Regions from separate parts of the Rhodopseudomonas sp. RCAM05734 genome, predicted to be linked through region 3. Evidence: predicted binding sites of a transcription regulator. Region 3 holds the regulator's gene; each other region holds the start of a gene.

Region 1 (5,384 bases), 1.5 Mb from region 3:
GTCGCCAGCAATTTGTCCTGGAAATCCGGCAGCGCGCGGTCGGCCCAGTCGAGAATCCGCGTGCGCACCTGCACCGGATTGGAGCCGGCGATCTCCACATAACTTTCGTCGAACATGTCGTCGATGCCGATGGCGCCGGAGGCGATACCGTCGGCGAAGATCTTGTTGAGCGTGACGCCGGCATCGATGGCGCGGGTGACGAATTCGGTGTTCTCGTCGTGGATCGCCCATAGCCGGTCCTCGATCCGGCTGGTCAGGGCGGCGTCCGGCGCCACGAACAGGGCGCGGGCACCGGCCTTGGACTGTTCGGTGACACGCAGCCGGCAGGTGCCGACCTCGACAAGATCGGCCGTCAGCATCTCGTGCGGTTGCAGCGAGGCCGCGTCCGGGCCGCCGATCAGAATGCCTTCCAGGGAAATCTCGTAGACCGGCGCACGCAGCGTCGTGTTGCGGGTCTTGATCTCGATCTGCAGGTGGCACGGCAGCCGCTCGCGCTTGCGCTCGTCCTCGCGTTCGTCCTGGCGCAGCAGCGTGGCGCAGCGCGACTTCAGCTTCTGTGCGAACATGGTCACGGCGCGGCCGGCCTCGGCGACGCTCTGGCCATGCACCTCAGCGGCCTGGGTGGCGCTGTCGATCTCGGCAGCGCTGTCGCCTACGGCGACGATGAATTGCGACGCCGAGGCGGCATTGTCGGACATGTCGGAGGTCGTGGCGTTCTGTTCGGCCACTGCGCCGTTGACGCTGTCGAACACCGGGCGGATCGCCTGGATCGCGTTGGAGATGCGGTGCACCGCATCCACTGAACTCGCGGCATCCTTCTGCAGCGCGTCGATCTTCTTCTTGATCTCTTCGGTGGCCTCTGCGGTCTGCACCGCCAGCGCCTTGACCTCGGTGGCGACCACCGCGAAGCCGCGGCCGGCGGCGCCGGCGCGTGCGGCCTCGATCGTCGAGTTGAGCGCCAGCAGCGTGGTCTGCTTGGCGATCTGGGCGATCAGGTTGACCACGTTGCCGATTGCGGCGGAGGATTCCCTGAGGCGGTCGACGTTGCGGCTGGCCTCGTCCGCGGCGGCGCCGGCGTCGTCGGCCAGTTTGCTGGCGTTGCGCACCTGGGCGCCGATGCCTTCGGCGGAATGGGTGAACTTGTCGGCGGCCTGCGCAAAGGTGGTGGCGGTGGTCTGCGCCGCGCTGGTCTGGCCGGTGAGGGCGTCGGTGCGCTGGCGGATGGTGGAGAGGGTGGAGGCGGTGGATTCGGCGCCGCCGGCCACCGACTGCGCGGCGCGCTCGAGCTGGCGGATCAGCGCCCCCAGTTCCAGCTCCAGCAGTTCCAGGATCTCGCGCGCCGAATCGCGCTCCGGCTCGGGCACGGCGGCCGCCGCCACCACCACCGCGGGCTGCGCAACAGGAACAGGCGCCGGCGCCTGCCGCTTCCGAAACATTCCGAAGACCATGTCGTCTCTCTGGGGGATACAATCTATGCGGGTATCCTTGCACCCTGACGTGAAGCCGTGGTTAACGGATGTGCGACGCTTGCGCGCAGCCGGTATCCCAAGGCGGAAACCGGACTGTTTTTTTGATTTTGCCGGGCTCGCGGCCTATAACCCCGCGCCGCCGCACCCCTGACAGACCGCACGAATCCGAAAGAGACCGCATGGCCGGACATTCCCAATTCAAGAACATCATGCACCGCAAGGGCCGGCAGGATGCCCAGAAGTCGAAACTGTTCAGCAAGCTGGCCCGGGAAATTACCGTGGCCGCCAAGCTCGGCACCCCCGACCCGTCGATGAATGCCCGGCTGCGCGCCGCGGTCACCGCCGCCCGCCAGGAAAACATGCCGCGCGACAATATCGAGCGCGCCATCAAGAAGGCGATCGGCTCCGACGGCGAGAATTATGACGAGATGCGCTACGAGGGCTACGGCCCCGGCGGCGTCGCCGTGATCGTCCAGGCGCTCACCGACAACAAAAACCGCGCCGCCTCGGACATCCGCTCCTATTTCACCAAGTCCGGCGGCAATCTCGGCGAAACCGGCTCCGTGTCGTTCATGTTCGACCATGTGGGGATCATCGAATACGACGCCGCCAAGGCCTCCGCCGACGACATGCTGGAAGCCGCCATCGAGGCCGGCGCCGACGACGTGATCTCGTCCGAGACCGGTCATGAAGTCTATGCCGCCCAGGAAACCTTTCGCGACGTCGCCAAGGCGCTGGAAGCGAAATTCGGCGAGCCGCGCAAGGCGGAACTGACCTGGAAGCCGCAAAACACCGTCGCGGTCGACGACGAGACCGGCGAGAAGTTGCTGAAGCTCATCGACCTGCTCAACGATCACGACGACGTCCAGAACGTCTACGCCAACTTCGAGGTATCCGACGCGCTGGTCGCCAAGATGGGCGGCTGAGGCCAGCCGTTGCGTCAAACTCCGCTGTCATCACCCGGCCGGCGCGCACTTGCGCGCTGGACCGGGGACCGAGTAGACACTGGCCTTTCGGGGCACATGCAGGCCGGCGTTTACTCGATCCCCCGCATCCGCGGGGACGACAGCCTGTGGTCGGGGCGCACCGTCTCCGCCCACTTTCGCCGTGCAAACCCGTCTGTTGCTATTTTGTTCTTAAGCTTTCGGCGTTATCACTGCGCCCATGACAGCCGTCCCGATTCGCCCATCCGTCCGCATCATCGGCATCGATCCGGGCCTGCGCCGCACCGGCTGGGGCGTCATCGAGATCGATGGCAACCGGCTGACCTATATCGCGTGCGGCTCGGTGGAGCCGACGGACACCCTGCCGCTGGCAAGCCGGCTGCTCGGCATCCATGAGGGGCTGTCGAAAGTGCTCGGCGACTTCCAGCCGGCCGAGGCCGCGGTCGAGAACACCTTCGTCAACAAGGACGGCGTCGCCACGCTCAAGCTCGGCCAGGCCCGCGGCATCGCCATGATGACGCCGGCGATGTTCGGCATCGCGGTGGCCGAATATGCGCCGAACCAGGTCAAGAAGACCGTGGTCGGCGCCGGCCATGCCGACAAGAACCAGATCCAGATGATGCTGAAGATCCTGCTGCCCAAGGCCGAGCCGAAATCCGCCGACGCCGCCGATGCGCTGGCCATCGCCATTACGCATGCGCATCACCGTCAGAGCGCGCAGCGGCTGCTGCGGGTGGTGGGGGCATAATGTGTAGTTTGATCCTGCGCTGCAAACGTCGTCGGTTCCCTCCCCCCTTGCGGGGGAGGGTCGGGGAGGGGGGTCCACAAGCGACGTCGCCCGTAACACCCCCACCCCCGGCCCCTCCCCGCAAGGGGGAGGGGAGCATGCGCACCGGAGCTCTCTCATGATCGGCAAGCTCAAGGGCCTGATCGACAGCTACGGTGATGACTACGTCATCCTCGACGTCTCCGGCGTCGGCTACCAAGTGCATTGCTCCGCGCGTACGCTGCAGGCGCTGCCGCAGCCGGGCGGGGCGGCGGTGCTGTCGATCGAGACCTATGTCCGCGAGGACCAGATCAAGCTGTTCGGCTTTCGCTCCGACCAGGAGCGCGAATGGTTCCGGCTGCTGCAGACCGTGCAGGGCGTCGGCGCCAAGGTGGCGCTGGCGGTGCTGTCGACATTGCCGCCGGCCGACCTCGCCAATGCCATCGCGCTGCGCGACAAGGCTGCGGTGGCGCGCACCGTCGGCGTCGGCCCGAAAGTCGCCGAGCGGATCGTCAGCGAGTTGAAGGACAAGGCGCCGGCGTTTGCATCGGTCGATCCGGCGCTGGTCAATCTGTCCGGCGCCATCGAGGACAACACCGCGCCGCGTCCGGTGTCGGATGCGATCTCCGCTCTGGTCAATCTCGGCTACGGCGCGCCGCAGGCGGCCGCGGCGATTGCCGGTGCCGCGCGCATTGCGGGAGAGGGCGCTGAGACGGCGCAACTGATCCGGCTCGGGCTGAAGGAGTTGGCGAAGTGAGTTTCGGCCGGCTCGGACGCGTGATCGGTATCGTGGCGATCTTCTCCATTGTCGGTCCACTGGCGATGGCGGCGGTGGTTGCGCTGATCGTCGTCGTGCTCGGCGCGCCCATCGTCCAGCCGGTGTTTGCGGTCGCCGATCTTGACGCGTTGCGTGGCGTGCTGTCGATCGCGGTCTGGCTGCTGGCCTTCGTGGTCGTTATCGCCACGCTGCTTCCCTCCATGGCCGCAGGACTGACCTTTGCGGTCGCGGCGATCTATGCCGGTCTCAGTCCGATCTGGATGGCCTGGCTTGCCGCGGCCGCCGCCATTGCCGCCGTGGTGCTGCTCGGCGCTTTCATCCAGCCGTCAGAATCCTCGGCGGTGATGCTGCCCGGTACCCAGTCGCTGCCGCAGGCACTGTCGCTGTTGGCGCTGCTCGCGGTGCTGGCGATCGGTCCCGCCAGCCTGTGCTGGTGGCTCGCGAAGCCGCTGCATCGTGCTAACGTGACCCCATGACCACTGCTCCCATCCGCCTGATCACCCCCGAGCGCCGCGCCGATGACATCGGCGACACCTCGCTGCGCCCGCAGAACCTGTCCGAATTCGTCGGCCAGCAGCAGGCCCGCGCCAATCTGCAGATCTTCATCGACGCCGCCCGCAAACGCGGCGAGGCGCTCGACCATGTGCTGTTCGTCGGCCCGCCCGGCCTCGGCAAGACCACGCTGGCGCAGATCGTGGCGCGCGAGCTCGGCGTCGGTTTTCGCGCGACGTCGGGGCCTGTCATAGCCAAGGCCGGTGATCTCGCCGCACTCCTGACCAATCTCGAAGAACGCGACGTGCTGTTCATCGACGAGATTCATCGTCTCGCGCCCGCGGTCGAGGAAGTGCTCTATCCCGCGATGGAAGACTTCCAGCTCGATTTGATCATAGGCGAGGGCCCCGCCGCGCGCTCGGTAAAAATCGAACTGGCGAAGTTCACTCTTGTCGGCGCCACCACGCGCGCCGGTCTGCTCACCAATCCGCTGCGCGACCGTTTCGGCATTCCCGTGCGGCTGAATTTCTACACCGTGGAAGAGCTGGAAAAGATCGTCACCCGCGGCGCCCGTGTGCTGGAGATCGGCATGACCGCCGACGGCGCCAACGAGATCGCCCGCCGTGCCCGCGGCACGCCGCGCATCGCCGGCCGCCTACTGCGCCGCGTCCGCGATTTCGCGTCGGCCGCCGACGCCTCGGCCATCGACCGCAAGATCGCCGACCACGCACTGTCCGCGCTGGAAGTCGACAGCGCCGGCCTCGATGCCATGGACCGTCGCTATCTCACCACCATCGCCATGAACTACGGCGGCGGCCCGGTCGGCGTCGAAACCATGGCGGCGGCGCTGTCGGAGCCGCGCGACGCCATCGAGGACATCATCGAGCCGTTCCTGATCCAGTGCGGCTACCTGCAGCGCACCCCGCGCGGCAGGC
Region 2 (5,384 bases), 1.4 Mb from region 3:
CCGCTGGATCGGGCTGCTGCTGCTCTATGGCAGCTTCGCCTTCAGCTTCGGCGGGTTGGTGGCGGCTACTGCGGTCATGACGATTTCGGACCGGTCGCCGTCGCGCTGACGGCGCGGTTCGCGCCAATGCGTGTCTGCCCTGTCGTCAATGCGTCGCCCTGCGATCGCCGGAAAATCGGGCGACGGTTTCCGACGGAAGCCTGCGGCTGGGCCACGCCGAAATTGGTAGTGTCTCAGTTTGAAAATAATCCGTCTTGACGCTCGGTTTCGCCGCTCCCGCCACCGTGTTATGCTTAGCGGAAAGCAGAAGGGAACCCGAGTACATGTTTACGGTCGAGATCTACGCACCCGGAGAAATCGTGTCGGCAAGACACCCGCTTGAGGCGACCAACCTGCGTGACGCCAAGCTGGAGATGTATTCTTGGCTGGCGCTCATCGGGACAGCCGAGAATGCGACCAATTACCGGCTGCTAAATGGAGACGATATTCTGATCGATAAATCGTTAGCGGAGCCGTTTTGATGCCCCGAGGTCCTAAAGGCGAAAAGCGCCCCGCCGACGCAATCGGCAACGCCATCATGATTGCCCGGATAGCCACCGGGGAGATCAACGAAACGGCAACCACCGACGACGGGAAGAACGCCGCCGCCGTGGCGCTGGGGCGCATGGGCGGCAAGGCGCGGGCCGCCGGGATGACGGCGGAGAAACGTTCAGATATTGCGAAGAAAGCGGCTGCGAAGCGTTGGAGCAAGACTAGCTGATTTTAATATTTAGTGTCGCACAGATTTGCTCACGCCCGTCCACGTTGACTCGCAACTCGGCGATACCAGACTCCGTTATCGGAAGAGGGGCCGCGACTCCCTTAAAAATTATGCCTACGAGCGGCAAATTATTTGAAAAAGAGTCCTTGAATGCCTTTTCAATTGCCTCCGTCCCTAAAGAGCTAAGCTTGAGCGCTTCCTGACCGGGAATTACTACTTCGGCTGCCACTTGACGCGGAACGGCGCCGTTGGCCTCAAGATTCAAGCGGATGTAAAATCCCATCTTTGGGAACAGAAGTTTCCCCGCCTCTGCAGTCGCAGCGGGTGCAGTGCGATGAAATCTGGAGCTTCTGCTACGCCAAGAACAAGAACGTGAAGGGTGCCAAGGCTGCCCCGGACGGTGCCGGCGATCTCTGGACCTGGACCGCATTGGATGCCGATAGCAAGCTCATGATCTCATGGACGGTTGGCAACCGGGACGCGGACTCGGCGTTCGAATTGATGGAAGATCTGCGGGACCGCGTTAAGACCCGCATGCAGCTCACCACGGATGGGTGGCGCTCCTACATCGATGCCGTTGGGCAGACGTTCGGCCCCTATATCGACTATGCCCAGCTTGTGAAGATTTACGGCCCCTCGCACGGGAAGGGCGATGAACGCCGCTACAGCCCCGCCGAGTGCGTTGGCGCAAAGAAGGTGCCGATGGAAGGCGCCCCCGACTTGAAGCATGTCAGGCCACTGCCATTTTCAAACTAGGCCACTGAGGCCGGAAACAGGCCAGTACCGAAATTATTTCGAGAACATATTGCGAACAGAGAACGAATGGGGTACATTGGTTCCAACAGATCAGAAGATGCTGCACGTTTGTCCCATCAGCGAATCCCGTCCATAAGGAGCTAGATCATGGCCTCGACCCCGACCGCCCTGCGTATCGTTGAAGGATCCTCGATGGACAAGACCAAGGCCCTGTCGGCCGCGCTCTCGCAGATCGAGCGCCAGTTCGGCAAGGGCTCGGTAATGAAGCTCGGCAAGAACGATCGCTCGATGGATATCGAGACGATCTCGTCGGGCTCGCTGGGACTGGACATCGCCCTCGGCGTCGGCGGCCTGCCGCGCGGCCGGGTGGTGGAAATCTACGGGCCGGAATCCTCGGGCAAGACCACGCTGGCGCTGCACACGGTGGCCGAAGGCCAGAAGAAGGGCGGCATCTGCGCCTTCATCGACGCCGAACACGCGCTCGACCCGGTCTATGCCCGCAAGCTCGGCGTCAACATCGACGAACTCCTGATCTCGCAGCCGGATACCGGCGAGCAAGCGCTGGAGATCTGCGACACCCTGGTGCGCTCCGGCGCCGTCGACGTGCTGGTGATCGATTCGGTGGCGGCGCTGGTGCCGCGCGCCGAGCTCGAAGGCGAGATGGGCGACGCATTGCCCGGCCTGCAGGCCCGTCTGATGAGCCAGGCGCTGCGCAAGCTGACCGCCTCCATCAACAAGTCCAACACGATGGTCATCTTCATCAACCAGATCCGCATGAAGATCGGCGTGATGTACGGCTCGCCGGAAACCACCACCGGCGGCAACGCGCTGAAATTCTACGCCTCGGTCCGCCTCGATATCCGCCGCATCGGCGCCATCAAGGAGCGCGACGAGGTGGTGGGCAACCAGACCCGCGTCAAGGTCGTCAAGAACAAGCTGGCGCCGCCGTTCAAGCAGGTCGAATTCGACATCATGTATGGCGAGGGCGTCTCCAAGATGGGCGAGATCCTCGATCTCGGCGTCAAGGCCGGGATCGTCGAGAAGTCCGGCGCCTGGTTCTCCTATGACAGCCAGCGGCTCGGTCAGGGCCGCGAAAACTCAAAAGCCTTCCTCAAGGCCAATCCGGAAATGACCGCCAAGATCGAAGCCTCGATCCGGCAGAATTCCGGCCTGATCGCCGAGCAGATCCTGGCCGGCTCGCCGGAGCGCGACGCCGAAGGCGAAGAGCCGGCGGACGAGTGAGGTTTGGCAAGGCGCGATTGACGCCAACGTCCGTTCGCTGGTGATGAATGCGAAAGCCTCGGCCGTATAATCGGCCGAGGCTTTTTGCATTTGTCTGTCTGATTTGATTCCGTGTCCCGGACGCGGTGCAGCGTGAGAAAGGCGCAGCCTCGCCGAAACGCTGCTCCGCAGGTCCGGGAGCCATTTCAAAGAAGAATGAGCATTGGCCCCGGATCAGTAGCGCACCACTCTGCCCAACGATGCTTCGCATCGTCAGGCAGCGCGTTGCGCAGCATCCGGGGCACGCGTGAGTGCCCCGACTACTCCGCCGCCTCGGCGTAGTCTTCCGTGGGCGGGCACGAGCACACCAGGTTGCGGTCGCCATAGACGTTGTCGACGCGGCCCACCGGGCACCAGTACTTGTCGGTCCGCGCGGAGCCTGCCGGGAAGCAGCCTTCCGCCCGCGTATAGGCGCGCGCCCAGTCGTCGGCAGCGATGTCGTGCACGGTGTGCGGAGCATGACGCAGCGGCGAGGCCTCCACCTTGCAGCGGCCTGACTCGATCTCGGAGATCTCCTGGCGGATGGCGATCATGGCGTCGCAGAAGCGGTCGATCTCGCTCTTGGATTCCGACTCTGTCGGCTCGATCATCAGCGTTCCGACCACTGGAAAACTCATCGTTGGGGCATGGAAGCCATAGTCGATCAGCCGTTTGGCGATGTCGTCGACGGTGACGCCGGCCGACGTCTTCACCGCGCGGGGATCGACGATGCATTCATGGGCGACGCGACCGCGGGCATTCTTGTACAGCACCGGAAAATGCGGATCGAGCCGTGCTGCGATGTAGTTGGCATTGAGGATGGCGATTTCGGTGGCGCGGGTGAGGCCCGCACCGCCCATCATCGCGATGTAGATATAGGAGATGGTCAGGATCGACGCCGAGCCATAGGGCGCCGCCGACACCGGTCCCACGGCGGCGTGGCCGTCCGCCGCGGGATGGCCGGGCAGGAACGAGGCGAGATGCGCGCGCACGCCGATCGGTCCCATGCCCGGGCCGCCGCCGCCATGGGGAATGCAGAAGGTCTTGTGCAGGTTGAGATGGCTGACATCGGCGCCGTAGTCGCCCGGCCGCGACAGCCCGACCTGGGCATTCATGTTGGCGCCGTCGAGATAGACCTGGCCGCCATGGCCATGGACGATGTCGCAGATCTCGCGGATGTGCTCCTCGAATACGCCATGGGTGGAGGGATAGGTGATCATGATCGCGGCAAGATTCGCCGCATGCTTCTCGGCCTTGACGCGCAGATCCGCGACGTCAACGTCGCCGCGCTTGTCGCAGGCGACCACCACCACCTCCATGCCGGCCATGCTGGCCGAGGCCGGATTGGTGCCGTGCGCGGAGGAGGGGATCAGGCAGATGGTGCGGTGGCTGTCGCCGCGCGCGGCGTGATAGCCGCGGATCGCCAGCAGCCCGGCATATTCGCCCTGGGCGCCGGAGTTCGGCTGCAGCGATACTGCGTCATAGCCGGTGATGGCGCACAGCCATTTCTGCAGCGTTGCGAACAGCCGATGATAGCCGGCCGCCTGGTCGTCGGGGACCAACGGATGCAGGCTGGCAAAGCCCGGCCAGGTCAGCGGGATCATCTCGGTGGTGGCATTGAGCTTCATAGTGCAGGAGCCCAGCGGGATCATGGCGCGGTCGAGCGCCAGATCGCGGTCGCTGAGTTTTCGCATGTAGCGCAGCAGTTCGGTTTCCGAACGATGGGCGTGGAATACCGGATGGGTGAGGAACGGGCTGGTCCGTTTCAAAGGCGCCGGCAGCGCGTCGCGCACGCCTGCGGCAACCTCCGCATAGACAAGCGCGCCGCCGAAAGCGCGCCACAGCGCTTCCACCAAAGCGTCGGTGGTGGTCTCGTCGAGCGCGATGCCGAGTGTCCGGTCGCCGATTCGCAGATTGATCTTCTCGTCCAGCGCGCGGGCGACGATGCTGTCCTGCTTGTCACCGACGTTCACCGTGATGGTATCGAAGAACGTGTCGCTGTCCGGGGGGAAGCCGAGCATCTTCAGGCCGGCCGCAAGCACTGCGGTCCGGCGATGCGTGGTGCGCGCGATAAGCGTGAGCCCTTCCGGTCCGTGATAGACTGCGTACATCGAGGCGATCACCGCCAGCAGCACCTGTGCGGTGCAGATGTTCGAGGTCGCCTTCTCGCGGCGGATGTGTTGCTCGCGCGTCTGCAGCGCGAGTCGATAGGCGGGCTCGCCGCGCGAATCGATCGACAGGCCAACCAGGCGACCGGGCATCAGGCGCTTCAGCGCGTCGCGCACCGCCATATAGGCGGCGTGCGGCCCGCCATAGCCCATCGGCACGCCGAAACGCTGCGCCGAACCGATTGCGATGTCGGCGCCGAGTTCGCCCGGCGAGGCCAGCAAGGTCAGCGCCAGCAGGTCGGCAGCGACGATGGCCAGCGCGCCCTTGGCACGCAGCGCCGTGACGGCGCCGCGCAGGTCGCGCACCACGCCGGACGTGCCGGGATATTGCAGCAGACCGCCGAACACCTCGGCCTTCTCGAGATCGGTGAGCGGATCGCCGACCTGCAATGTCCAGCCGAGCGGCTCGGCGCGGGTGCGCAGCACCGCCAGGGTCTGCG
Region 3 (5,384 bases):
TGGCCGGGCTGCAGCGTCGCGGCGTGCCGGCCGCAGCCTTGCGCGAATTCGTCAAGCGCATCGGCGTGGCCAAGGCCAACAGCACGGTGGGCATCGACATGTTCGATTTTGCCATCCGCGAGACTCTCAACCGCACCGCGCAGCGCCGCATGGCGGTGCTCAAGCCGCTCAAGGTGGTGATCGAGAATTATCCGGAAGGCCAGGTCGAACAGCTCGACGCGGTCAACCACCCCGAGGACGAGAGCTTGGGTTCGCGCAAAATTCCGTTCGGCCGCGAGCTTTACATCGAGCACGACGACTTCATGGAAGAGCCGCCGAAGAAATTCTTCCGCATGGCGCCGGGCAGGGAAGTGCGGTTGCGCTACGGCTACTTCATCACCTGCCGCGACGTGATCAAGAACGCGGCCGGCGAAGTGGTCGAACTACGCTGCACCTACGATCCGGAAACCCGCGGCGGCAATGCGCCGGACGGGCGCAAGGTCAAGGCGACCATCCATTGGGTCAGCGCGGCGGAAGCGGTGCCGGCGGAAGTGCGGATCTACAATCTGCTGTTCACCGCGCCGCAGCCCGACGCCGCCAACTTCGCCGCGCAGATCAATCCGGAGTCGCTGGAAACGCTGACCGGCGCCATGGTCGAGCCGGCGCTGGCCGGCGACAATGCCGACGCCGCCGTGCAGTTCGAGCGCCAGGGCTACTTCTGCCGCGACAAGGATTCCGCGCCGGGCAAACTGGTGTTCAACCGCACGGTTGGATTGAGGGATAGTTACGCCAAGGCGACCTGAGCAGAATTGTAGGATGGGTAGAGCGCAGGCGCCCTGCGCCGAAGCGAAACCCATCAGCCTGATGCTTGGCAATGATGGGTTTCGCGAAGACGCTCTACCCATCCTATGGCTTGCTCTCCATGTCGTCCCCGCGAAGGCGGGGACGACATGGAGAGTGCGGAGCGCCTACACATTCCCCATCCGTTCTCGTAGCCGCCCGGTTATTCCTTCCGCTAGCATCGCGCTGAATATGCCGGGCGATGAGACGCGCGATGGCCAACGGGGGACGCAACACCAGACCGCGCGCGCAGGCCGGCACATGGCCGCCGCAGGCCGCAACGGCGAGCGGTGCGCTGCGGCCAGGTGCAGACTTCTGGCCTTCGCTCATCGCCACACTGCAGGCGTGGGCGCGCGCAGAAGCCGGCCCCGGCCGGTTGCTGCCCTGGGTGCCGATCGCTTTCGGCGCCGGCATTGCGCTGTATTTCGTCGCCGACCATGAGCCGGTCGCGTGGATCGCCGCCGCGGCTGCCGGCGCACTGTGTATCGCGGCCTTTCTGTCGCGCCGGCACGGCTGGTTTCCGCTTGTTGTGATGGTCGCCGCGCTGGCGGTTGGCTTCGCGGTGGCGACGTTGAAGACCGCGCGGATCGCCCACGCGGTGCTGGCGCAGCCTTTGTACTCGGTCACGCTGAAAGGCTTTGTCGAGACCCGCGAGGTGCGCGAGCGCACCGACCGCTTCGTGCTGCGGGTCGCCGAGATGGACGGCCCGCGCGTAACCACGAAGCTCGAACGCGTGCGGCTGTCGGTGAGGAAGGGCACCGCGCCGGCGGTCGGCAGCTTCGTTGACGTGAAGGCGCGGCTGCAGCCGCCGCTGGCGCCGCTGCGGCCCGGCTCCTACGACTTCGGCCGCGACCTTTATTTCCAGGGAATCGGCGCCTCCGGCTTTGTCATGGGCGCGATCAAGACAGTCGATCCGCCGGCGCCGGGTGGCCTACGGCTGCGCTATGCCGCGACCATGCAGGGTCTGCGCGATGCCATCGATGCGCGCATTGCCAACGTCCTCTCCGGCGATAGCCGCGCCATCGCCACTGCGCTGCTGACTGGGCGGCGCGACGCCATCTCGCCCGATGTCAACGACGCCATGTTCATCTCCGGCCTCGGTCATGTGCTGTCGATCTCCGGCTATCACATGGCGGTGGTCGCCGGCGTGGTGTTCTTCGCGGTGCGCGCGCTGCTGGCGCTGATCCCGGTGCTGACGGTGACGTTTCCGATAAAGAAGTGGTCGGCCGCCGCAGCACTCGCCGCCGCGCTGTTCTATCTGCTGCTGTCCGGCGCCGAAGTCGCGACGCAACGTTCGTTTTTCATGACGGCGGTGGTGCTGATCGCTGTGATGGTGGATCGCCGTGCGATCACCTTTCGCACCCTGGCGGTGGCGGCGATGATCGTGCTCACTTTGGCGCCGGAGGCGCTGGTGCATCCGAGTTTCCAGATGTCGTTCGCGGCGACCCTCGGACTGGTGGCCCTGGTGCAGGTCGGCATGCCCATGCTGTTCGCGACGGCGGAGCATTCGCGCACCGCGCGCGCGGCGCTGTGGGGCGGCCGCGAGATCGTCATGCTGGCGCTGGCCTCGCTGGTCGCCGGGCTCGCGACCACGCCCTATGCGGCGTTTCACTTTCACCGCATCACGCCTTACGGCGTCGTCGCAAACCTGCTGGCGATGCCAGTGGTCTCTGCGCTGGTGATGCCGGCGGGGCTGTTAGGACTTGCGGCCGCGCCGTTCGGGCTCGACAGCGTGTTCTGGCGGCTGATGGATGTCGGCATCCAGTGGATGATCGTGGTGACGCAATGGGTCGCGGCATTGCCCGGTGCCATCGGCCGCGTGCCGGCGTTCGGGACCGGGCCATTGCTCGCGGCAACCATCGGCATCGTGCTGCTCGGACTGCTGCGCACGCCGCTGCGCTGGATCGGCGCGGGCTTTGTCGCGGCGTCGATGGTATGGGCCGCGATGGTGACGCAGCCGGATGTGTTGATATCAGGCGACGGCCACAGCGTCGCGGTGCGCGGCAAGGACGGGCGGCTGCATGTGATGCGCAGCGCCAGAGATCTCGTTTCTGCTCAAGGAATGGCTGGCGGCGGATGCGGATTCGCGATTGCCGAACGATCCGACGCTGGGCAACGGCATCGCCTGCGATGGCGCCGGCTGCGTGGCGACGTTGGCCGACGGCGCGTTGGTCGCGCTGGCGCTGCAGCCGGATGCCTTTGTCGATGATTGCCTGCGCGCGACGCTCATTGTCACAACAAGACAGCCGCCGGGGGATTGCGGAGCGACGGTGATCGATCGTGATAGTCTGCAGAAAACCGGTGCGACGGCGTTGCGGCAAACCAGCGGCGGTTTTGTGATCGATGCGATCAGGCCGAAAGGGCGGGACCGGCCATGGGCACCAGCCGCAGCGGACACGCTCGAGGTTGCCAGCGGCGCGATCTTGCCGGGGCGGCAGCGCGCGCCCGATGCGACGCCGGCCGAGACCGACGTGCAGGCTGATGAACCGTGAGCGAACGGCTCTGCGTCACGAACAACGGCGCAGCAAGTCGCTGCGCGTTCACTCAGTACTTGCGGTACAGTCCGACCAGCCGGCCCTGGATGCGCACCCGGTTGGGCGGCAGGATGCGGACCTCGTAGGCGGCGTTGGCGGGCTCCAGCGCGATCGAGGCGCCGCGGCGGCGGAAGCGCTTCAGGGTGGCTTCCTCCTCGTCGATCAGGGCGACCACGATGTCGCCGGTCTCTGCGGCGTCCTTGCGCTGGATCAGCGCCATGTCGCCATCGAGAATGCCGGCCTCGACCATGGAGTCGCCGCGCACTTCCAGCGCGTAGTGTTCGCCGGAGCCGAGCATGTCGGTCGGCACGCTGATGTTGTGGCTGCGGGTCTGCAGCGCCTCGATGGGCGTGCCCGCGGCGATGCGGCCCATCACCGGCACCAGCACCGAACGCGCGCCGTCATCCTCGGCATTGCCAGAGGACGGTCGCACCTTGCCGAGGGTGCCCTCGATGACGCTGGGCGTGAAGCCGCGGCGACCGTTGCCAGCAACGCTGCTGCTGCCGCCGAGTTCGGGCAGCTTCAACACCTCGATGGCGCGGGCCCGGTTGGGCAGGCGGCGGATGAAGCCGCGCTCTTCCAGCGCGGTGATGAGTCGGTGGATGCCGGACTTGGAGCGCAAATCGAGCGCGTCCTTCATCTCGTCGAAGGAGGGCGGCACGCCGGCTTCCTTCAGGCGCTGATCGATGAATCGCAGAAGTTCGTACTGTTTGCGGGTCAGCATCTCGATCGATCCTCAATAGGACGGCGTTGACCACCGTCGCGTTTCCGGCCTTGCGCTGATCAGCCGATCGAAGTTGAGCGGTCGCGGCGCCGGAAGGTCAGAAACAAATCATGAACGAACACTATCTGTTCCATATGTGTTCCGCAACGATTAATTTCCCGTCAACGCAATCGGACCGCCTTAAAGCGGCAAACGCAGCACGCTGCAGGGCGTGCCGGCGGGCGCGGCGGGGGCGTGGGGGGCGCGAACCACCAGGCCGTGGGCGGCGGACAGATTGCCGAGCAGCGAGGAATCCTGGCGGGTCACGGGCGTCGCCACCAGCGCGCCGTCCTCGCGCACCGCCAGCACGGCGCGCAGATAGTCCTCGCGCAGGTCGTTGGCGCCGACGTCGCAGCCGAGCAGCGCCGGCTCGCGTTCGAGATGGATGTCGCGGCGGCCCGACAGCGTGCGGATCAGCGGCACCATGAACAGCAGCGCGCAGACATAGGACGACACCGGATTGCCGGGCAGGCCGATCACCCGCATCGGCCCGATCCTTCCATGCATCATCGGCTTGCCCGGGCGCATCGCGATCTTCCAGAACGCCATGGTGACGCCTTCGGCGGTGAGCGCCTGCTGCACCAGGTCGTGGTCGCCGACCGAGGCACCGCCGGTGGTGATCAGGATGTCGGCGTCGCTGTCGCGGGCGCGGCGAATGCCGGCCACGGTGGCATCCAGCGTATCGGCGGCGATGCCGAGATCGGTCACCTCGGCGCCCTCGTTGCGGGCTAGCGCGCGCAGCGCGTAGCCGTTGGAATAGACGATCTGGCCGGGGCCGAGCGGCTGGCCGGGCATCACCAGCTCGTCGCCGGTGGCCAGCAAGGCGACCTTCGGGCGGCGGTGCACCGGAAGCTCGGGATGATTCATGCTGGCGGCCAGCGACAGGTCGCGGTCGGTGAGGCGGGCGCCGGCGCGCAGCAGCACGTCGCCGGTGGTGAAGTCGACGCCGGCCGGGCGGATGTGGCGGCCAGCGCGGGCGGCCTCGTGGATGAATACGGTGGTGCCCTCTCGCGCCGTGTCTTCCTGGATCACCACGGCATCGGCGCCTGCGGGGATCACGCCGCCGGTGAAGATGCGGACCGCCTCATGGGCTCCCAATGTCCTCTCGAACGGCCGGCCGGCGGCGACTTCGCCGATCACGGTGAGCGCCGCATGCTGCGTGGCGTCTTCGGCGCGCACCGCATAGCCGTCCATCGCCGACATCGGCTGCGGCGGCTGGGTGCGCAGCGATGCGACGTCGCAGGCCAGCACGCGGTGGAAACAGTCGT

Evidence for each region. The regulator LexA, encoded in region 3, represses DNA repair genes until DNA is damaged. The targets are predictions, from matches to a motif close to TGTTCNNNNTGTGTTCNG.
Region 1: ruvC (crossover junction endodeoxyribonuclease RuvC) is a predicted target of LexA. The motif match lies at 2,590-2,607, and genes of this name have one in related genera.
Region 2: recA (recombinase RecA) is a predicted target of LexA. The motif match lies at 1,557-1,574, and genes of this name have one in related genera.

The regions. Positions count from the first base shown of each region.
Region 1 is NZ_CP199742.1:2,741,171-2,746,554, forward strand. It holds gene ACUXVA_RS12970 (methyl-accepting chemotaxis protein) at 1-1,448, opposite strand, end outside; gene ACUXVA_RS12975 (YebC/PmpR family DNA-binding transcriptional regulator) at 1,649-2,395, shown strand; gene ruvC (crossover junction endodeoxyribonuclease RuvC) at 2,634-3,161, shown strand; gene ruvA (Holliday junction branch migration protein RuvA) at 3,319-3,936, shown strand; gene ACUXVA_RS12990 (hypothetical protein) at 3,933-4,433, shown strand; gene ruvB (Holliday junction branch migration DNA helicase RuvB) at 4,430-5,384, shown strand, end outside.
Region 2 is NZ_CP199742.1:5,613,645-5,619,028, reverse strand. It holds gene ACUXVA_RS26820 (hypothetical protein) at 1-109, shown strand, start outside; gene ACUXVA_RS26815 (hypothetical protein) at 324-521, shown strand; gene ACUXVA_RS26810 (RNA-binding protein) at 578-760, shown strand; gene ACUXVA_RS26805 (hypothetical protein) at 753-1,043, opposite strand; partial or broken gene ACUXVA_RS26800 (IS1 family transposase) at 1,076-1,492, shown strand; gene recA (recombinase RecA) at 1,664-2,758, shown strand; gene gcvP (aminomethyl-transferring glycine dehydrogenase) at 3,058-5,384, opposite strand, start outside.
Region 3 is NZ_CP199742.1:4,251,924-4,257,307, forward strand. It holds gene ACUXVA_RS20075 (glutamine--tRNA ligase/YqeY domain fusion protein) at 1-782, shown strand, start outside; partial or broken gene ACUXVA_RS20080 (ComEC/Rec2 family competence protein) at 1,034-3,311, shown strand; gene lexA (transcriptional repressor LexA) at 3,364-4,077, opposite strand; gene ACUXVA_RS20090 (molybdopterin molybdotransferase MoeA) at 4,258-5,384, opposite strand, start outside.